3 regions of the Virgibacillus ihumii genome follow, and region 2 is predicted to be linked to each of the others. Evidence: riboswitches for the same ligand, from Rfam matches in the RefSeq annotation. Region 2 holds a riboswitch; each other region holds the start of a gene.

What was found. A riboswitch is a leader RNA that binds a small molecule or an ion and turns the genes downstream of it on or off. The one in region 2 is predicted to bind thiamine pyrophosphate.
Region 1: it holds a riboswitch for thiamine pyrophosphate, as region 2 does, so the genes downstream of both, HUX68_RS16440 (ABC transporter substrate-binding protein) here and tenA (thiaminase II) in region 2, are expected to answer to the same signal.
Region 3: it holds a riboswitch for thiamine pyrophosphate, as region 2 does, so the genes downstream of both, thiT (energy-coupled thiamine transporter ThiT) here and tenA (thiaminase II) in region 2, are expected to answer to the same signal.

The regions. Positions count from the first base shown of each region.
Region 1 covers NZ_CACVAN010000001.1:3,326,942-3,332,696, forward strand. The annotation lists gene HUX68_RS16435 (S8 family peptidase) at 1-738, opposite strand, end outside; TPP riboswitch at 956-1,066, shown strand; gene HUX68_RS16440 (ABC transporter substrate-binding protein) at 1,183-2,190, shown strand; gene HUX68_RS16445 (thiamine-binding protein) at 2,187-2,477, shown strand; gene HUX68_RS16450 (ABC transporter permease) at 2,477-3,235, shown strand; gene HUX68_RS16455 (ABC transporter ATP-binding protein) at 3,237-3,974, shown strand; gene HUX68_RS16460 (hypothetical protein) at 4,014-4,484, opposite strand; gene HUX68_RS16465 (DUF3231 family protein) at 4,493-5,500, opposite strand; gene HUX68_RS16470 (spore germination protein) at 5,629-5,755, shown strand, end outside.
Region 2 covers NZ_CACVAN010000001.1:3,062,159-3,067,913, forward strand. The annotation lists gene thiD (bifunctional hydroxymethylpyrimidine kinase/phosphomethylpyrimidine kinase) at 1-755, opposite strand, end outside; gene tenA (thiaminase II) at 752-1,441, opposite strand; TPP riboswitch at 1,500-1,603, opposite strand; gene thiW (energy coupling factor transporter S component ThiW) at 1,612-2,100, opposite strand; TPP riboswitch at 2,191-2,305, opposite strand; gene HUX68_RS14980 (phosphotransferase family protein) at 2,429-3,352, shown strand; gene HUX68_RS14985 (DUF4064 domain-containing protein) at 3,376-3,798, shown strand; gene HUX68_RS14990 (5'-nucleotidase C-terminal domain-containing protein) at 4,451-5,755, shown strand, end outside.
Region 3 covers NZ_CACVAN010000001.1:384,996-390,750, reverse strand. The annotation lists gene HUX68_RS01890 (Glu/Leu/Phe/Val family dehydrogenase) at 1-1,186, opposite strand, end outside; gene HUX68_RS01885 (hypothetical protein) at 1,336-2,757, opposite strand; gene thiT (energy-coupled thiamine transporter ThiT) at 3,231-3,806, opposite strand; TPP riboswitch at 3,926-4,029, opposite strand; gene HUX68_RS01875 (M3 family oligoendopeptidase) at 4,094-5,755, opposite strand, start outside.

The DNA.
Region 1 (5,755 bases), 260 kb from region 2:
CTTATTATCGATACACCATTGAATTCCGGCAACAATTGTGGAAAGCGATCCTGATCCCATTTGATTGAGTACTTTCACGCCGATAACGCCGGCCTCGGGCGCAGGGCCTTTATATTTTCCATTTGATGAAAAACCATTACCTGCTGCATCCCCGGCACAATGTGTTCCATGTCCATTGTCGTCATATGGCTCTGTCTGGTTGTTAATAAAATCCTTAAAGGCAACAATTCGATCGGATGGTTGTTTCAAATCCTCATGCGGATAAATACCTGTATCAACGACAGCAATATTGATGTCCTTTCCGGTCAACCCCTGTTCATTCAATTGAGTTGCATGCACAGCTGGCGAAGCAACATCCAACAGGGCAGTGACTTCCCGGTCATAATGAATTTTTTTAATACTGCAATCGCTGTTCATGAGTTTTTCGATTGTCGAGGCAGTTAACACTGCTGAACAGCAGCAAATGCTGTGATACTGGTGTATCAGTTCGGATCGGGCTTCCGGTTTCATTACGTGATGGGCTTTGTTTACTGCTGAGGATAAAGGGACATCTTTATTTTCGAATTCGATGACAACCGGATATCGTTTGAACTTTTTCATCAAGTTCTCGATGGGACGATGCAAAAAACAGGGAATTCGGCGAAAAGGCCGATACAAGTGTAACAGACTTTGCCGCAACTTTTTGTCAAGCTTTTTGTCGTGATTTCGGATGAGCTGAATCATCGAAAATCCTAACATATAATCCACCTTCCTTTATTCATTTCGATATATTTTATGATTGAACAAAATAGTGGACGCGGTGTTTGTTAGGATATCAAGCAAAAAAGGCGCTTGTACGAAAAACACTGTCGTGTGAAATACTGATAGAACTGAAAAAGTTGCTGATAGAATATTAAAACTAAGGGCTGGTTAAAGCGCTATCAATCTGTTAGAATACAATTGGACATTTAAATAATACAAGTTGTGGGGGGACCAGTGTATGCTGGTTGAGATTGTATCCGATAGATACTGACCCTTGGAACCTGATCTGGTTGAGACCGGCGTAGGGAACATGTTGATGAGGATATGTATAAACTTTGCGTGCGCCGTAGGTATTGAACCTATGGTGTTTTTTATTTTCTGTATATTCCATTGCGCCTGTCGGCAAACAGATTGTTCCACAACGGATAGGAGGAATGGATGTTGAAGAAAATACTGGTCGTTTTATGCTTTTTGCTGGTTCTTACTGCATGTGGGGATAACGGAAAAGCAGAGGAGTCCAAAGGTGAGGGAAGCTTGAAAGATGTTTCCATTGTGCTGGATTGGACACCGAACACGAATCATACAGGCATTTATGTAGCGAAGGAAAAAGGATATTTTGCTGATCAAGGGTTGAATGTGGAAATTATCATGCCTGGTGAAGCAGGTTCCAATCAACTAGTGGCAGCAGGTACAGCAGACTTTGGCGTAAGCTATCAGGAAGGTGTTACCGAAGCACGGGTTCAGGATGTTCCAATTGTCTCGATAGCCGCTGTCATTCAGCACAATACTTCCGGATTTGCTTCTCCGAAATCAAAAGGCATTAATTCACTGAAAGATTTTGAAGGAAAAACATATGGCGGGTTTGGTGCCCCGGTGGAGAAGGCGATTTTGTCATCCCTGATGAAAAAAGCCGGAGCGGATTTCAGCAAGGTCGACATTATCAATATGGGTAACACAGATTTTTTCACGGCGGTTAAACGGGATGTTGATTTTGCCTGGATTTACTATGGTTGGACCGGAGTTGAGGCCGAACTTCGCGGTGTTGAACTGAACATGCTGTACTTGACGGATTATTCCAAGAAACTTGATTATTACACACCTTTGCTGATTACGAATGAAAATATGATCAGTAACAATCCGGAAACTGTCAAAAAGTTCATGGCAGCAGTTTCCAAAGGATATAACTTTGCAATCGATAACCCGGAAAAATCTGCTGAGATCTTAATCAATGCGGTTCCGGAAATTGACGCTGAATTGGTAAAAGCAAGTCAGAAATGGTTATCGCCAAAATATAAAGCAGATGCTGAGCAGTGGGGTGTTCAGAAGCTTGAGGTTTGGGAGAACTATGCTGACTGGATGTACAACAATGATTTGCTTGATAAAAAACTGAACAGTAAAGAAGCATTTACGAATGAATTTTTACCCAATAATGAGGAGGATGAATCATGAGTAATTCGCTGGTCAGTATACAAATTATACCTAAAACTGAAAATGGAGAAGATGTTATTCCGTATGTGGATGCAGCGATTGAGAGCATCGATGCGGCGGGAGTTAAGTATGAAGTGCATCCACTGGAAACAACGATGGAAGGCGAATTGTCGGAATTATTGACAGTCATCGAAAAAATGAACCGGAAAATGGAGGAACTCGGCTCTCCAAGTGTTATCTCACAAGTTAAAGTGCTGTATAAACCTGATAGCATTACCATGAGTGATCTGACGGAGAAATACCGATAATGAAACAGGTCATGAAACAGGGGTGGAAGCCTGCCGCGGTTCTCCTTATCATTCTGTTGTTGTGGGAGTTTTCCAGCAGGTTTTTTCAAATCCCAGATTGGCTGTTGCCGGCGCCATCACAAATTTGGCAGGCAGGAGTGGGGGGATGGGAAGAGTTCCGTCCCCACTTAACAGCCACGATAAAACTCGCTGTGATGGGTTTTGTACTTGGCAGTTCATTCGGAATCGCTGTCGCTTGCTGCCTGCATTTGCTTCCATCGGTTCGGGAAGCTTTTTATCCGCTCATTATTTTATCGCAAAATATCCCGATCATTGTTCTTGCACCACTGCTTGTGATCTGGTTTGGATTCGGGATGCTGCCAAAATTAATTATTATTATATTAGTTTGTTTTTTTCCCATTGCTGTTGCTGCATTGGACGGTTTCAGCCAGACGGACACCAATTTGAAGCATTACATGCAGATGGCTGGAGCAAGCAGGCGTCAGGTTTTTCAGAAGCTGGAATGGCCATATGCACTGCCTTCTGTTTTTTCCGGGTTGAAAATCGCGGCCACATACAGTGTGATGGGAGCGGTCATTGCCGAATGGCTTGGCGCCGGAGAGGGAATTGGTGTCTATATGACGCTTGCTTCTTCTTCATTTCAGACAGACCGGGTTTTCGTGGCCATCGTTTTTATTATGGCTTTGAGCTTAGTGTTTTTCGCTTTCATTAATTTGCTTAAACGGATTATGGTTAAATGGCGGCCGGAGAGGAGTTAACATGACAAAACTGTGCATTAGGAACTTGACGAAAAAATTTGCCGGCCAAACGATTTTGGATAAAGTGTCATTATCTGTAGAAGATGGGGAGTTTGTGTCCATTTTGGGTCCGTCCGGAAGCGGAAAGAGTACGCTGTTCCATCTGATCGGCGGCATCACCAATCCTGATTCCGGAGATATATGGCTGGATGGAAGGCGGATGAACGGTGAGCGCGGAGGTATTAGCTATACTCCGCAGGCTCCATCGCTTTTGCCTTGGAGAACGATTTTGCAGAACGTTATGCTTGGGGCGGAGTTAACTGGTGATCAGGATGAACGGAAGGCACTGGAATTAATAAACCGTGCTGGTCTGAAAGGGTATGAAAAAGCCTATCCGCATGAATTATCGGGTGGAATGATGCAGCGTGCTGCCTTCGTTCGGAGTCTGTTAAGTCCCCAGCAGCTGATTTGTTTGGACGAGCCATTTTCAGCGCTGGATGAATTCACCCGGCTTGATATGCAAGCGTGGCTGTTGTCGATTTGGCAGTCCTATCAGCGTTCGATTCTGTTCATAACCCATAATATTGAAGAAGCGATCTACTTATCGGATCGTGTCATCGTCCTGTCGCAAAAACCAACTACCATTAAACAAGAACTCCAAATTCCTTTTGAACGTCCAAGAAATAAGAATCTGACGCTTTCGGAGGAATTCTTAGAATGGAAGAAAATGATCTACCACCAACTGCAGAATAATCATTAAAATAACGCTTTTTAAAGGTTTTTAATCCTTTGAAAAGCGTTATTCCGATCTTTTTAATAATATCCACCTGATGATGCCGCCTGCCAAAAGACCAACCGGTAAAAACAGGATTGGCAGCCAGACCGGTCCAATCAGAATACCGAACAGTTTCAGGTCGGCAGAAAAAATAACCCCAACGGTTACAAAATAAGCCGAAAAAACAAAAGGCAGAAATGCATATGGTTTGCTTTCACCCTTTGCATCTTTGTATGCATCCCAAATTGCAAAGAAATACAAACATGGGTAGAACATCAGCCATCCGTAATTTGTCACTTCTACTGCTTTTTGTATTTCACCGTGAAAGCTTAAAATAATAATCTGGTTGAAATTTCCCATTACATTAATTAAAAATTCCAGCCCGACTAACAGTAACCCCTTAATGTATGCTCCATTCAGCAATTGTCCGAATCCTGGAAGCGCAATGCTCCAGAACAGTACTTCCAGTTTGTCTCTGTTTTTCCCTTTTTCCATAAGCAGCCCTATTTCGCCAATTCTTTTCGGTCAGCTGCCATCGGGGGCTGTTCCATCCAGCCATGGTTAATCATGATATCAGCCCCATCATCCGCATAATTGGCAATTTCTGCAATCAGACGTGTATATTGAGCACCAAGGTCATGTCTGGAACTCGTTGACATGGCAGTACCATATTGACCTATACCGGATGCGCTGAGCAGGGTAACAATGAACATCATACATTTTTCGGAGAATGGTGCTGTTGTTGAGTCGGTAACTTCTGAAGTCAGCAGAAAAGCTGAATCTGAAATGTATTCTTTACTTAAAATGGACTTAAAAACTTCTACTTGTTTGCCGGAAATATCACGGCCGCGTTCAAAATATTTTCTTACTTCTTTCGACTTGGCAACCTGACTGAAGGCGGTGATTAGCGCCTGTCCCAATGCATTTCGTTTGGAATTGTATACAAGGCTGGTGATTTCCTGGCCGAGCAAAGGACGTCGATCCCCGAACCACCCGGCCATAAAACTTTGTTTCTTCACAAAATCAATCTGATCAGGTTTTGGAAGATGCGGATCGCGAATATATATACCTTTTTCTTTTGCTAATTCTTTCGCCTTTATATGCAACTCCTGAAGATGATTAACGTTATCGTTGTAATAATTAATGACATCTGACGTGGAAGATACTACAAGTGAAAAATTATTCATGGTCAATTTAATCATCGACATATGCAAAAGATAATAAATATATAATTTGTCTGAGAATAATCGCGGTGCATCCAGGTTGACATCCTTATCGGTAAATCCTTGCGGTACAGGGTAGCCCTCACCACGGAAAAATTGCTGCAATATTTCTTTGTTTTTCTGTGATTTTTCAAGTGCAAAGGTCAATAAAGCTTCTGTTTGTTCACATTCAACATTTTGAAGAAAATAACGCAAACCGCAAATCGTCATTGTTTCACTTTGATAGGAATTCCAAAGCGAGGAAATTTCCGCAGCGGTAAGGGGAATATTACTGGTATGGTTCTCCACGTAAAGCTCATCTCCTTTTTCTAGTTATTACTATAGTGTGGACGCAAAGTGCCATCTTATACGGCTGTATAAAAAAAGGCAGAGTTGGGAAACAAAAGAGAAAGGATTTGTTGATAAGGGGGAGTGAAATGGGGTTCTTTTCCAGACGAAGCAAAAAGCAACAAGACAAACAGGAAGATTTCACGCTGGATGTCTATAAAGACCTTGATAAAAATATCTACAATCTCAAAGTAATGCTGGAGGAACCGAATGATC
Region 2 (5,755 bases):
CCATGTCCAAGTGGGAAGGAGTCGCGTATTGCTGCTGTCACAAAGTTTTTTGCTTTTTCTACAGCTGCAGGTAACGTTTCCCCTCTGCCGATGTATGCTGTAATCGCGGCAGAGTAGGTGCACCCGGTTCCGTGTGTGTGTTTCGTATCAATCCGCTCCGCTTCAAAGGTGTTTACATTTTCGCCATCATATAAAATATCAACAGCTTTACCTTCCAGATGACCGCCTTTTACTAATGAGGCACCAGCACCGTACGTATGGACGATTTCTTTTGCCGCCTTTTGCATGGCTTCTGTACTTTCGATCTTCCATCCGACAATATCTTCTGCTTCCGGCAAATTAGGTGTTATCAGCGTTGTCATTGGCAGTAGCTTTTCTCTCAAATAGCGGCGGGCGTCTCTGGCAATTAAAGGATCACCGCTTTTGGCAACCATGACCGGATCCATAATAAATGGAGCATCCAAATCGGTTACATTTTTGGCGATTGTCTCCATCATTTCCACCGTGGCAATCATTCCGGTTTTGAATGCGTGAATTGGGATGTCGGAAGTAACAGCATTTAGCTGTTCTTTAATCATTCCGACGGGCAGATGGTGAACCTGCTTGACCCCGGTTGTATTCTGAGCAACAACGGATGTAATCACAGACATCCCATATGCCTGCAGCTCCTGGAATGTTTTTAAATCGGCCTGAATTCCGGCACCGCCGCTTGGATCAGTGCCTGCGATGGTCAGTACACTTGGAATATGGTTCATTTGCTGATCACCGCATCTTTCAACGGCCATTCTTCACACGTATAGGCCATTTCCCAGAATGATAGTTCCAGCTGGCAGCTCTTGCGGAAAGCTTCTTTCATCTTCTGTTGTTGTTCAAATGAGGAATTTTCGGCAATTTTATCTAGCCGCTCCCGCATTTCCGTTGTTATTTTTCCAACCTCTTCATCTGCGTAAAAACTGATCCACTGGTAAAAAGGGTGGTTTTCATTTGGTTGATATTTTTCCATTAGTTCCTGACCGATTTCCAAATACGTCCAGGGACATGGTAAAAGCGCACACAGCGTTTCACCAAGGCTTCCCAGTTGTGCATGGTACATCATGTGTTTGACATAATGATCGGCTGTTGGTGGAAGCGGGTATCCCTGAAGTTCATCATATCCGACCCCGATGTGATCGCAAAAATTGTGGTGCGGGTGGATTTCACTGTTCAGTACGAATTGAATCTGCTCATCGAAGAACCGCATATCATCACGTAAGTCACATTTCGCGACTGCGATGCCATAAATGCGAATAAACGCATTCAAATATTCAAAATCAGCTTTGATATAGTGGGCAATTGCCTGATCCGATACATCACCTTTCCCGATTCCATCAACAAACGGATGGTCAAAAATGGCCTGAAATATGTCTTTATTTTCTTCGCGTAAAACTTGTGAAAATGTCATGAAAAATGCCTCCTTGAAATGGTTATGGAAGCTGCCGGGGAATTATTAGAAGGAGATTGTGAGTCCGTAACTACTTCCCTTGCGCAGGAATTATCCTGATCAGGTTCCAAGGGACAAAGGAATATCCTTTTCTCAGCCAAAACAGCGCCCCCAGCAGTCTTCCGAATTATTTAATTTTCTAGTGATAAATGCCGCTGATTCATTTTTGCGACAACAAGCCAGCCGATGCATGCACCGGATACACTGCTGACAAGAAATGATGGGAGAAAAAATAATGCGCCGGCAGAACTACCCATCAAGAGGTTAGCAATAGGGGCCGAAGCGAGTGCGCCGAGTATCCCTGTTCCAACCGCTTCGCCGAGTGCCGCCATACCTTTTTGGCCCGTTTTTTTATAAAGTGTTCCGGCTAAAAAAGCACCGATCATGCCGCCGGGAAAAGCGAGCAGTGTACCAAGTCCCAGCATATTCCGGAGCAGACCAATCATGAATGCAATCACTACAGCCGGACCTGGCCCAAGTGTTACTGCAGCCATCACATTAACGGCGTGCTGAACAGGATAAGCTTTTGCAACACCCGCCGGGAACCAGAGCAACTGGGATCCGATTACCCCGATCGCAACAAATACAGCCATCGTCGTCATTAATCTGGTTCGGTTCAATAAAACCCTCCTTTCATTAGGGGGACTGTTCCTGGGGAAATAAAAAAGTCAGATCCGGTGAAGGACCTGACTTGAAATAGTCTGCTAGAAAAGAATGCATGTCTACTTCCCTCCGCTGGTATTAACCAGATCAGGTCCATAAGAGTCAGAAAGCTGTTTTGCGCTTTCCTCTCAGCCCGCACTTTGGGCACCCCTAGTAGTGAGATTGAAATTATTTAACTGTTCAAAATAAGCATAACAAAAGAATATCGGTTTGTCATGGATATTTTGAGAATCACGAAACTTTTTATATAATTAATCGTATTACATGATGAATGGAGGCTGCTGAATGATGACCAATACAAAATTATCAAAACAAGTGCTGGATTGGGTCGTTGATAATACGAATCCAAAAGCAACGGTTGAATCGTTCCAACAGTTGAAGGGGAGTACATCATCCACCCTGCATCGCATCTCCCTTCAATCAGGTCAGAAATTAAATCACTACGTGGTCCGACAGTTTGATAATGAGGAATGGCTGGGAGAAGAGCCTGATTTGGCACATCATGAAGCGGAATGTCTCCGAATGGCAAAGAAGACAGGGGTTGTAAGTCCGGAATTTATTGCATATGATAAAAATGGTGATATTTGCGGTAACCCAACTATTCTGATGACATATCTGGATGGTGAAGTGGAACTGAATCCCAAGTGGATGGACCAGTGGCTTTATGGACTGGCGGAAGCATTGGAGGCTTTTCACGGAATGGATGCCGATGACTTTCCATATCGGCACAGCAGCTATAATGATATTTTTTCATTTGAAGTACCAGCTTGGACGAATGTTTCAACAACATGGAAAAAGGCTATTAATCTTTTAAAAGGTCCATGTCCGGAAACGAGGGAATGCTTTATACACCGGGATTATCACCCGGCAAATGTGTTGTGGAAAGATGGGTCGGTCAGTGGTGTTGTGGATTGGGTTAATGGCTGCAAAGGTCCCCGTGGCGTTGACATCGGTCATTGTCGGGTGAACCTTGCCATGTTATATGGAGTGGAAACTGCGGATGGGTTTCTCAGGGAGTACAGGAAGCTTGCCGGGTCAAAGTTTACATATGAGCCATACTGGGATTTATTATCAGTGGCGGATATGCTGGTTGGTCCGCCGGAGGTTTATCCTGGCTGGGAAGCATTTGGTGTTACCGGGCTGACTAATGAGATGATGAAAGAAAGGCTCGATCGATATGTTGTCAGCCTGATGGAGCGAGCCGGGTGAAGTTAAAAGGAGGAGAAAATGGAATGGAGCGAACAGGAGAAATTGTACTATCAATCATTGGAGTTGTATTATATGCTTTATGTGCATTTGGGGGCTTTGCTGGAGCAGCGTTCTTAAACAATGAACAGCTTATGTCGAATCTGGCAAATGACATGGCCACCCCCCAAATGTCAGCAAGTGATTATATGGCTGTGTTTGAAACTATGTCGGGTGGCATTATGCTGTTTGCGATTGTGTCTGTAGTATCTTTGATATTAGGAATTATTGCAGCAGTTTTTCTTAAGGGAAATAAAAAGCCAAAAGCAGCCGGAATTATTTTGATTATTACATCTGTTCTGGGTACGATTGTAACCGTTCTTGGTGTTGTAATACCAGCAATCTTTTACTTAATCGCTGGAATTATGGCACTGGCACGCAAGCCAAAACCGGCCCAGACACTGGAATAGGATATTTTTAAGAAGAGCAGTCCAAATGAGGCTGTTCTTTTTTGGCAGTTAAGAAAGTATAAAATCCTTTCTTACTGCATAAGCGCAACTATGGCTATTACTGAAAAGCTTGGTGACAACCAAGTTTTCTAAGTGGAAAAATGACTGGTTTAGTGGAGAGCATCGCCTGATACGACACAAGTATCAACCGCACGAGCGAAACATCAACCGCACGGGAAGAACATCAACCGTATGAGCGAAACATCAACCGCACGGGAAGAACATCAACCGTATGAGCGAAACATCAACCGCACGGGAAGAACATCAACCTTACGAGCGAAACATCAACTGCACGGGAAGAACATCAACCACATAGGCGAAACATCAACCTCACGAGAAAAACATCAACCTCACGAGAAAAACATCAACCTCACGAGAAAAACATCAACCATTACGGGCCAAACATCAACTTCAATAACCCCGCATCTTACTTATTCTATTAGGACACGTGACACCGGTACTGTTCAGCACATAGGCATTATGTACCTTTTTTCAAAAAAATCTATAAAAATAGTAAAAATTAACCGTTTTTTTACAAACTATTTATTGTATCGCCTTTTCTACTATGCCATATTAATAGTGAGTCATAATCTATTCATAATGGAGGGTATCGATGAAGAATTCAACTGTGAAGCGGATACTGAGTCTTTTTCTTATTTTCACACTTGTTTTCATGAACTATTCAACGCTTTTGGTGAAAGCAGCAGGCGGTGAAAATATGTCGGAAGGTTTATTCATTTCGGAATATGTGGAAGGAACCTCGTACAATAAAGCGGTTGAACTGTACAATGGCACGGGAAACACGATAGATTTATCGGCTTTCTCAATTGTGCTGTACAGCAACGGTGCTGCGGAGCCAACGCAATCTGTACAGTTGTCCGGAACGCTGGAACATAATGAGGTATATGTCATCGCACATCAGAACGCCGCTCAGAAAATATTGGCGGAGGCAGATTTGCAGAACTCGTCTGTTATTAATTTCAATGGAAATGATGCATTTGTTTTAAAAAAGAACGGCGATGTTGTGGATGCAATCGGCACAGTGGGCAATGACAATGAGTATGCAAAGGATGTCACGCTCGTCCGCAATGCGGAGGTTAAGCAGCCGAATGTAATATATGCTGAATCAGAGTGGACAGATTATGCCACTGATACGTTCGCATACCTTGGCAGTCACACAATGGACGGTGCTGGTACGGAAGACCCGCCGGATGATCCGAACGATCCAGGTGAAGAATACACGATTGCAGACGCTCGGGAGTTGCCTGATGGAACTGCCGTTACGGTTGAAGGCGTTGTAACCGTTGACAGCAATGCAATCAGTAATGGTGCTCAATTTACAACCTACATACAAGACGAGACAGGCGGCATCAATATTTTTGCATTTGAACAAGGTGAATTTCCGGAGCTGGAGGAAGGGGACAGAATAAAAGTTTTCGGAGAACTTGATTCGTATAATGGTTTAAAAGAGGTTATTCCATCATCCATCGAAGTTCATGAAACGGGACAGGAATTGCCTGCACCGCAATCTATTACTCTGGCTGATCTTCAGGACCCTGCCGTTGCAGAGTCATATGCAGGGGAGCTTGTCCAGGTAAATGGCTACATTGACAATATTCCTGACAGTCCAGCCGGCGGAGGATACAATATTTCGCTGATAGATTCCGACTACAATGGCACGACACTTCGAGTGATGGAAAATGCACTTGATGTGTCACAGATTGAACCGGAGAAATGGTACGATATTACAGCGATTGTCAGTCAGTATAACTCCTATCAGTTGATTCCAACTGAACAGTCAGATATTCAAATTGCTGATGAACAGCCGGAACCGCCGTCAGCTGCGGGAACCTATGAATCCACCGTTGCCAGCATTACAGATGGTGACACGATTCATCTGGAGACACCAGTCTTGGGA
Region 3 (5,755 bases), 2.7 Mb from region 2:
ACTCAAAATAAGAAACGATCACACCACCGGCATTTGTCAGAATGTCTGGTGCAATAATGACACCGTTTTCACTCAAATAACGGTCTGCCTCAGTGGTAATAGGGGCATTGGCTCCCTCGATAATTATCTGGGCTTTGACATCTGATACGTTATCTTTATGAATCTGCCCGCCTAATGCTGCCAGGCACAATACATCAACATCCAGCGTTAATACATCATCCCGGTCCTGAATGTCCGCCTTGACATCCGCCTCCTCAAGCTGATGGCCATCAACAGGCAAATCCCCGCCGTTATTGGATGTGTATTTTACCAGTGCTGGTATATCCAAACCATCGGAATTATACAGCGTTACATGCCGGTCACTGACAGCAACAATTTTATTATTTATATAATTGCACTGAAAAGCTTCCAAAGCTGCAACAGATCCGACGTTCCCGAAACCTTGAACCGCCATTGTCAGTGTTTTATCCTTATGTTTCAGTGCAGTTTTTGCAAAAATGTTATCCCGTTCAGCCAGCCATTTTTCCTGTTCATTTACAAAGTTATGGAGCATATAACGGAAAGTAAAATATACACCTTTTCCGGTAGCTTCTCTCCGCCCCAGTGAACCACCATTCAGGACACTTTTACCGGTAAAACTGCCGCGATAAGGCAAGCCAGGCCGGATGCTCTTGTACTCACCCATCATCCAGTCCATTTCTCTGGCACTCGAACCGACATCTGGGGCAGGAATATCTTTGTCCGGACCAAGAATTTCACTGAAGTACTGCACATATTTTTTGCAAATCAAATTGAGCTCCCGAACACTGTATTCCCGTGGATTTATCATGATTCCGCCTTTACCGCCGCCAAACGGTACTTCATGCAGCGCATTTTTTAACGTCATAAGCGAGGCGAGATTGATTACTTCATTTTCTTCAACCGATTCGTGAAATCGGATTCCTCCTTTATATGGACCTAAAATATTATTATGCTGCACACGAAAGGCGGGAATACGGATTACCTTTTCATCTTCCAGCGTAACCCGCAAAAATGATTTACTGACATGGTTTGGAGTAGATAAAATAGAAACGAGTGAAGTAAATGCTTTTTGTCTTGACTGACCTGTCATTTCCGGTAAAAAAGACTTATCATCCAGCAATGCATCCAGTGATTTTTTCACGATATCTGTAGTACTTTGTACCATAACATAACCTCCATCATTAGAAAACTTGTTTTTTCACCATGTTTGATAGCGAATCGATTTTATTTCATGAATACATATATAACGAGTGTATCAAAAAGGCTGTGAAAAAAGCCAACGATTTCCAACTTTGATGGAGGTTGCGGATTCCGTCAAAAAAGGAAAACAGCCAAAACAGTCGAAACTAAGAGCCCCAGAATAACCGGAATGAAGTTTTTGCGGACGAGTTCCATGACGGAAACGCCGCAAAAACCGGCAATTGCAATCATGGATGACCATGCGACAATCGTTCCGCCACCGGTCCAAATGGAGCCCATCTGCCCGATTGCGGCAAGTGTGCCAGGATCAATGGAACCGCTGCTTAATGATGAAGCAAGCGCACCGGTCAACGGAAGACCGGAAAAACCTGAGCCGTCAAGTCCGGTTATGATTCCAATAACAAGAATGCTGAAAGCAGCAAACAGTGCACTCTCGGGAAGATATTGCTGTGAGGATTGAACAAGATCAAAAAGTAACCCTGGCGCTTTTTCACTTACTCCCAGAATACTTCCGGAAAAATCGGAACTCCCAAGGAAGAAAAATCCTGCAATCGGTATTACCGGTCCCATCGCTTTAAAGGCAAATACAAAACCTTCCGTAATATAATTGCTGATATAATCAAGTGCATGATGCCGGCCAAATGCGACCGTTGAAAGTAACAGCAAGATAACAGCTACACCACCAATAAATGCTGCCCCGTCACCACCTTCAAAGCCGCTCATTCTTCCTGCCTGAAGCTTTGAATACATCATGAAAATAACGACTGCCAGCAGCGAAACCGGAACGAGCACCGCAAACACTTTGCTCCACGTACGCAGATGGGCAGCGTGGTTCTTGTTTGCTGATTCTTTCGCACCCTGCATTGCCTCTAATTCAACCTCATTTTGCGGGCTGTTTTTTGTCCGAATCGTTTTTCGGTACATTAAATAGGCAAGACCAATTGCCACAGCACCGGTAATAATCGACAATATTAATGCCTTATCTGTTATTAGTCCAACATCAATTCCAGCGGATTTTGCCGACAAACTTGGAGCGACCTGCACAATATAGTCCGATGACAATGCCATCCCCTGCCCCGCTAATGCCACAGCAACCGCTGCTAACAACGCCGGTAACCCTGACCGGATTGCTGCCGGCACAAGCAACGCACAAATCAGCGGAACTGCCGGTGTTGGCCAGAAGAACAGTGATATGACATACGTCACAGCAATCAAAACAAAAAATGAAACATGTCCGTTGACCATCACCTTTTGAATCGGCTGAATCATTCTGCGATCAGCACCAAGGTCACGAAGCGAGTGCAGTAATGCCATCATAAATGTAATAATCAGGAAAATGCTGAAAAGTTCTTTCGCTGCAACCAGGTTGGCGTTAAAAATGGACGTAAACCCATCCACAATACTGCCGTTATATACCCAAGCAATAACAAATGTCCCAAGCAATGATGGGAGCACCACACCTTTTCGGAAAATCATCGTTAAAATGATGATTAACGTAAATAAACCATATAACCAATGCGAAATAGTCAGCTCCATCGCAACCACTTCCTTTTTTAGTGTGCTATAGCCTATGCACATCGTAGGGAAGTGGTGTCAGATGCATTTAAAAGAACAGAACCTATTGAATGTCAAAAGCTTATGAAATATATTCGCGGTTTTGAGTATGATATTCGCGGTTTTGAGTCATTTATTCTCGTTTCCAGAACGTATATTCGTGATTTTGAGTTGGATATGCGCGTTTTCATAAATTTGTGAGCCACACGACTCAAATGCACTTGCCAAAATTCATCTTTTCAAGTTTATGTTTCTGTATCTTCCTTCTCAGCACAATCATTACACAGCAACCTGCCGTCAATCTGAACTCCGTCAAAAAAGCCATTTTCACAATAGACATTTTTTCCACAAGACTGGCACTGCCCGATCAACTCTCTCATTTGTATCACCTCTATCTTAAGTATAGAAAAATAGCCCCTCGCGTGCAAAGGACTATTCTTGATGCGTGATATATTTTATTGGGTTGATTCAATTAATGTTCGCGGCTGCTTGTAAAATAACAGAAACACAAGAGCAGCAGATAGAATAAATGACGGCAGCATGTAGGAACCATTGTACAACAGTGAATACAGCCAAACCGGTTGTCCATCGGGAGCTGCCTCCGCAAAGAATGCAATACCTCCTGCGAAGTGTGCCAAAAAGCGTAAACTTGAACCGACGAACACGCCCAGGGCAATGTACAGGAAAGTGCTTTTACCATTGCCCTTATTGACAGCATTCTGAACCGGTTTCGCAAAAGCACCGGCCACTCCAAGTACTGTAAAGGCTACAATATAATCAAGAAATCCCTGCAGTGGAGTCAATATAAATCCGCCAAACATGATTTGCAATCCACCCCACAAAAATCCTGACAACAATCCGCCTTTTATTCCCCATCGAAAAGCAACGATAAAAATTGGAATCATTGCAAACGAAACCGAACCACCCTGTGCCCATATTTTAAATGATAAAAACGGGATTGTATCAAGCAATAACGCCAGAGCCGTGAAAATAGGAACCTCCACCAAAAACAGTGTACGTTTCGAACGCATTCAATAAACCTCCCCTTTCCCGTCGGTCCAAAACCTGCCGGACGGAATTTTTCACAAAAAAAGCAATGCCAAGGGGAAGCTTCCTGATGGGGAATCCACTCACATTACTGCTGTAATCCATCAAAAAAAGCCACCATCCCTACGCTAGTATTAACTAACAGGTTCGAAGGGTAAGAACAATTTCTCGTTCACTCTCAGCCAATCGGCTCCCCCTGCAGGCTTCTATTAATCTGCTTTTTATGTTATCTGTATTATAACTTAACTGAATGGTAATAACAAACGTATTGTTATAAGCTCAGAAATTCATTTACATCATTTACACAAAGAGAAATAGCGCTTTCCCAGAAATCCGGCTTGGTTAAATCAACATCCAAATGCTTCGCTGCCAAATCTTCCACCGTCATCCGACCAGTATCACGAAGCAGCGCAATATAGTCATCTTCAAAGTTGCCCCCCATTTTCTGAGCATGTGCGTAAATGCCAAGACTGAACAAATACCCGAACGTATACGGGAAGTTATAAAACGGTACACCTGTGATATGAAAATGCAATTTAGACGCCCAGAAATTTGGATCATATTCATCAAGCGCATCCCCATACGCATCCTTTTGCGCATCAATCATCATTTCATTTAAACGCTCCACTGGCACTATTCCCTGTTTCCGTTCCTCATAAAACTGCTGTTCAAAATGAAACCTCGCCTGGATATTCATGAAAAAGGCAATACTGCGCTGAATTTTCGTCTCCAACAACACCTTTTTTTCCTCTGTGTTTCGGGCATTTTTAACAGATGCATCGGAAACAATCATCTCAGCAAATGTGGAAGCTGTCTCCGCAACATTCATGGCATATCCCTGGTTCAATCCGTGCATATCATTCATAACGTGCTGATGGTATGCATGCCCAAGTTCATGTGCCAATGTTGCGATATTGGATGATGTTCCGGAATATGTCATGAAAATCCGTGTTTGCTTGCTTTCTGGAAAATTCGTACAAAACCCGCCAGGACGTTTGCCGGGCCGATCCTCAGCTTCTATCCACCTTTCCTCAAAAGCCATCTGTGCAAAATCAGCCATTTTCGGACTGAACTTACTGAACTGCTCAACAATAAAATTGGCTCCATCCGTATACGGTGTTTTTTTCACGGTTTCTGACAGTGGAGCCCCAATATCGTACATACTCAACTTTTTAAGGCCAAGCAGTTCTACCTTCTTGGCCAGAAAGTCGGTAAAATGATGTTTGTTCCGATTAATCGCATTCCACATCGCATCAAGCGTTTCCTGTTGCATACGGTTCATAGCAAGCGGCTCTTTCAGCACATGCTTCCAGTTGCGGTGCTTATACGTCTGCAGCCGAACGCCAGCCAGATGATTCAAAGTTTGCCCAATAAAGTCGGCGTTTTCTCCCCATGCCTTCCCCAGTTGTTCAAAAACATGTTTCCTGACGCCACGATCAGGATCACTCATTTTATTGGATGCCTGACCGACAGAAACATAATTCGTTTCACCATTCTCCTCAATTTCAACACGCATATTGGCTGTCACCGTATCATACATCTGACTCCAGCCATGATATCCACTAATCGATAAATCATTAATCAATTTCTCCTTATCAGCTGACAGCAGTTCATTCGCCTTATTCCGATATTCCCCCAACACAAAAGCCAGATCCCGAATCGCCGGATCGCCTAGCAGTTCATCCCACTGTTGGTCCTGAATTGCTGTCAGTTTCTGTTCAAAACTCGTTTTCACGGCTTCCATTTCGGCGCGCAGTTCACTTCTTTTTCCAACCAGCAGACTTGCTTTCTTATCGTGAACATCCTGCGCATTGATACAGCTGATAAATGCAAATGCCTCTCCCATTTTATTTTGTGTACCTTCAAGTAAATCAGCTACTTTCTTTATCTGATCAGCACGACTTACCTGCACCGGATCAAATTCCTCGACCGC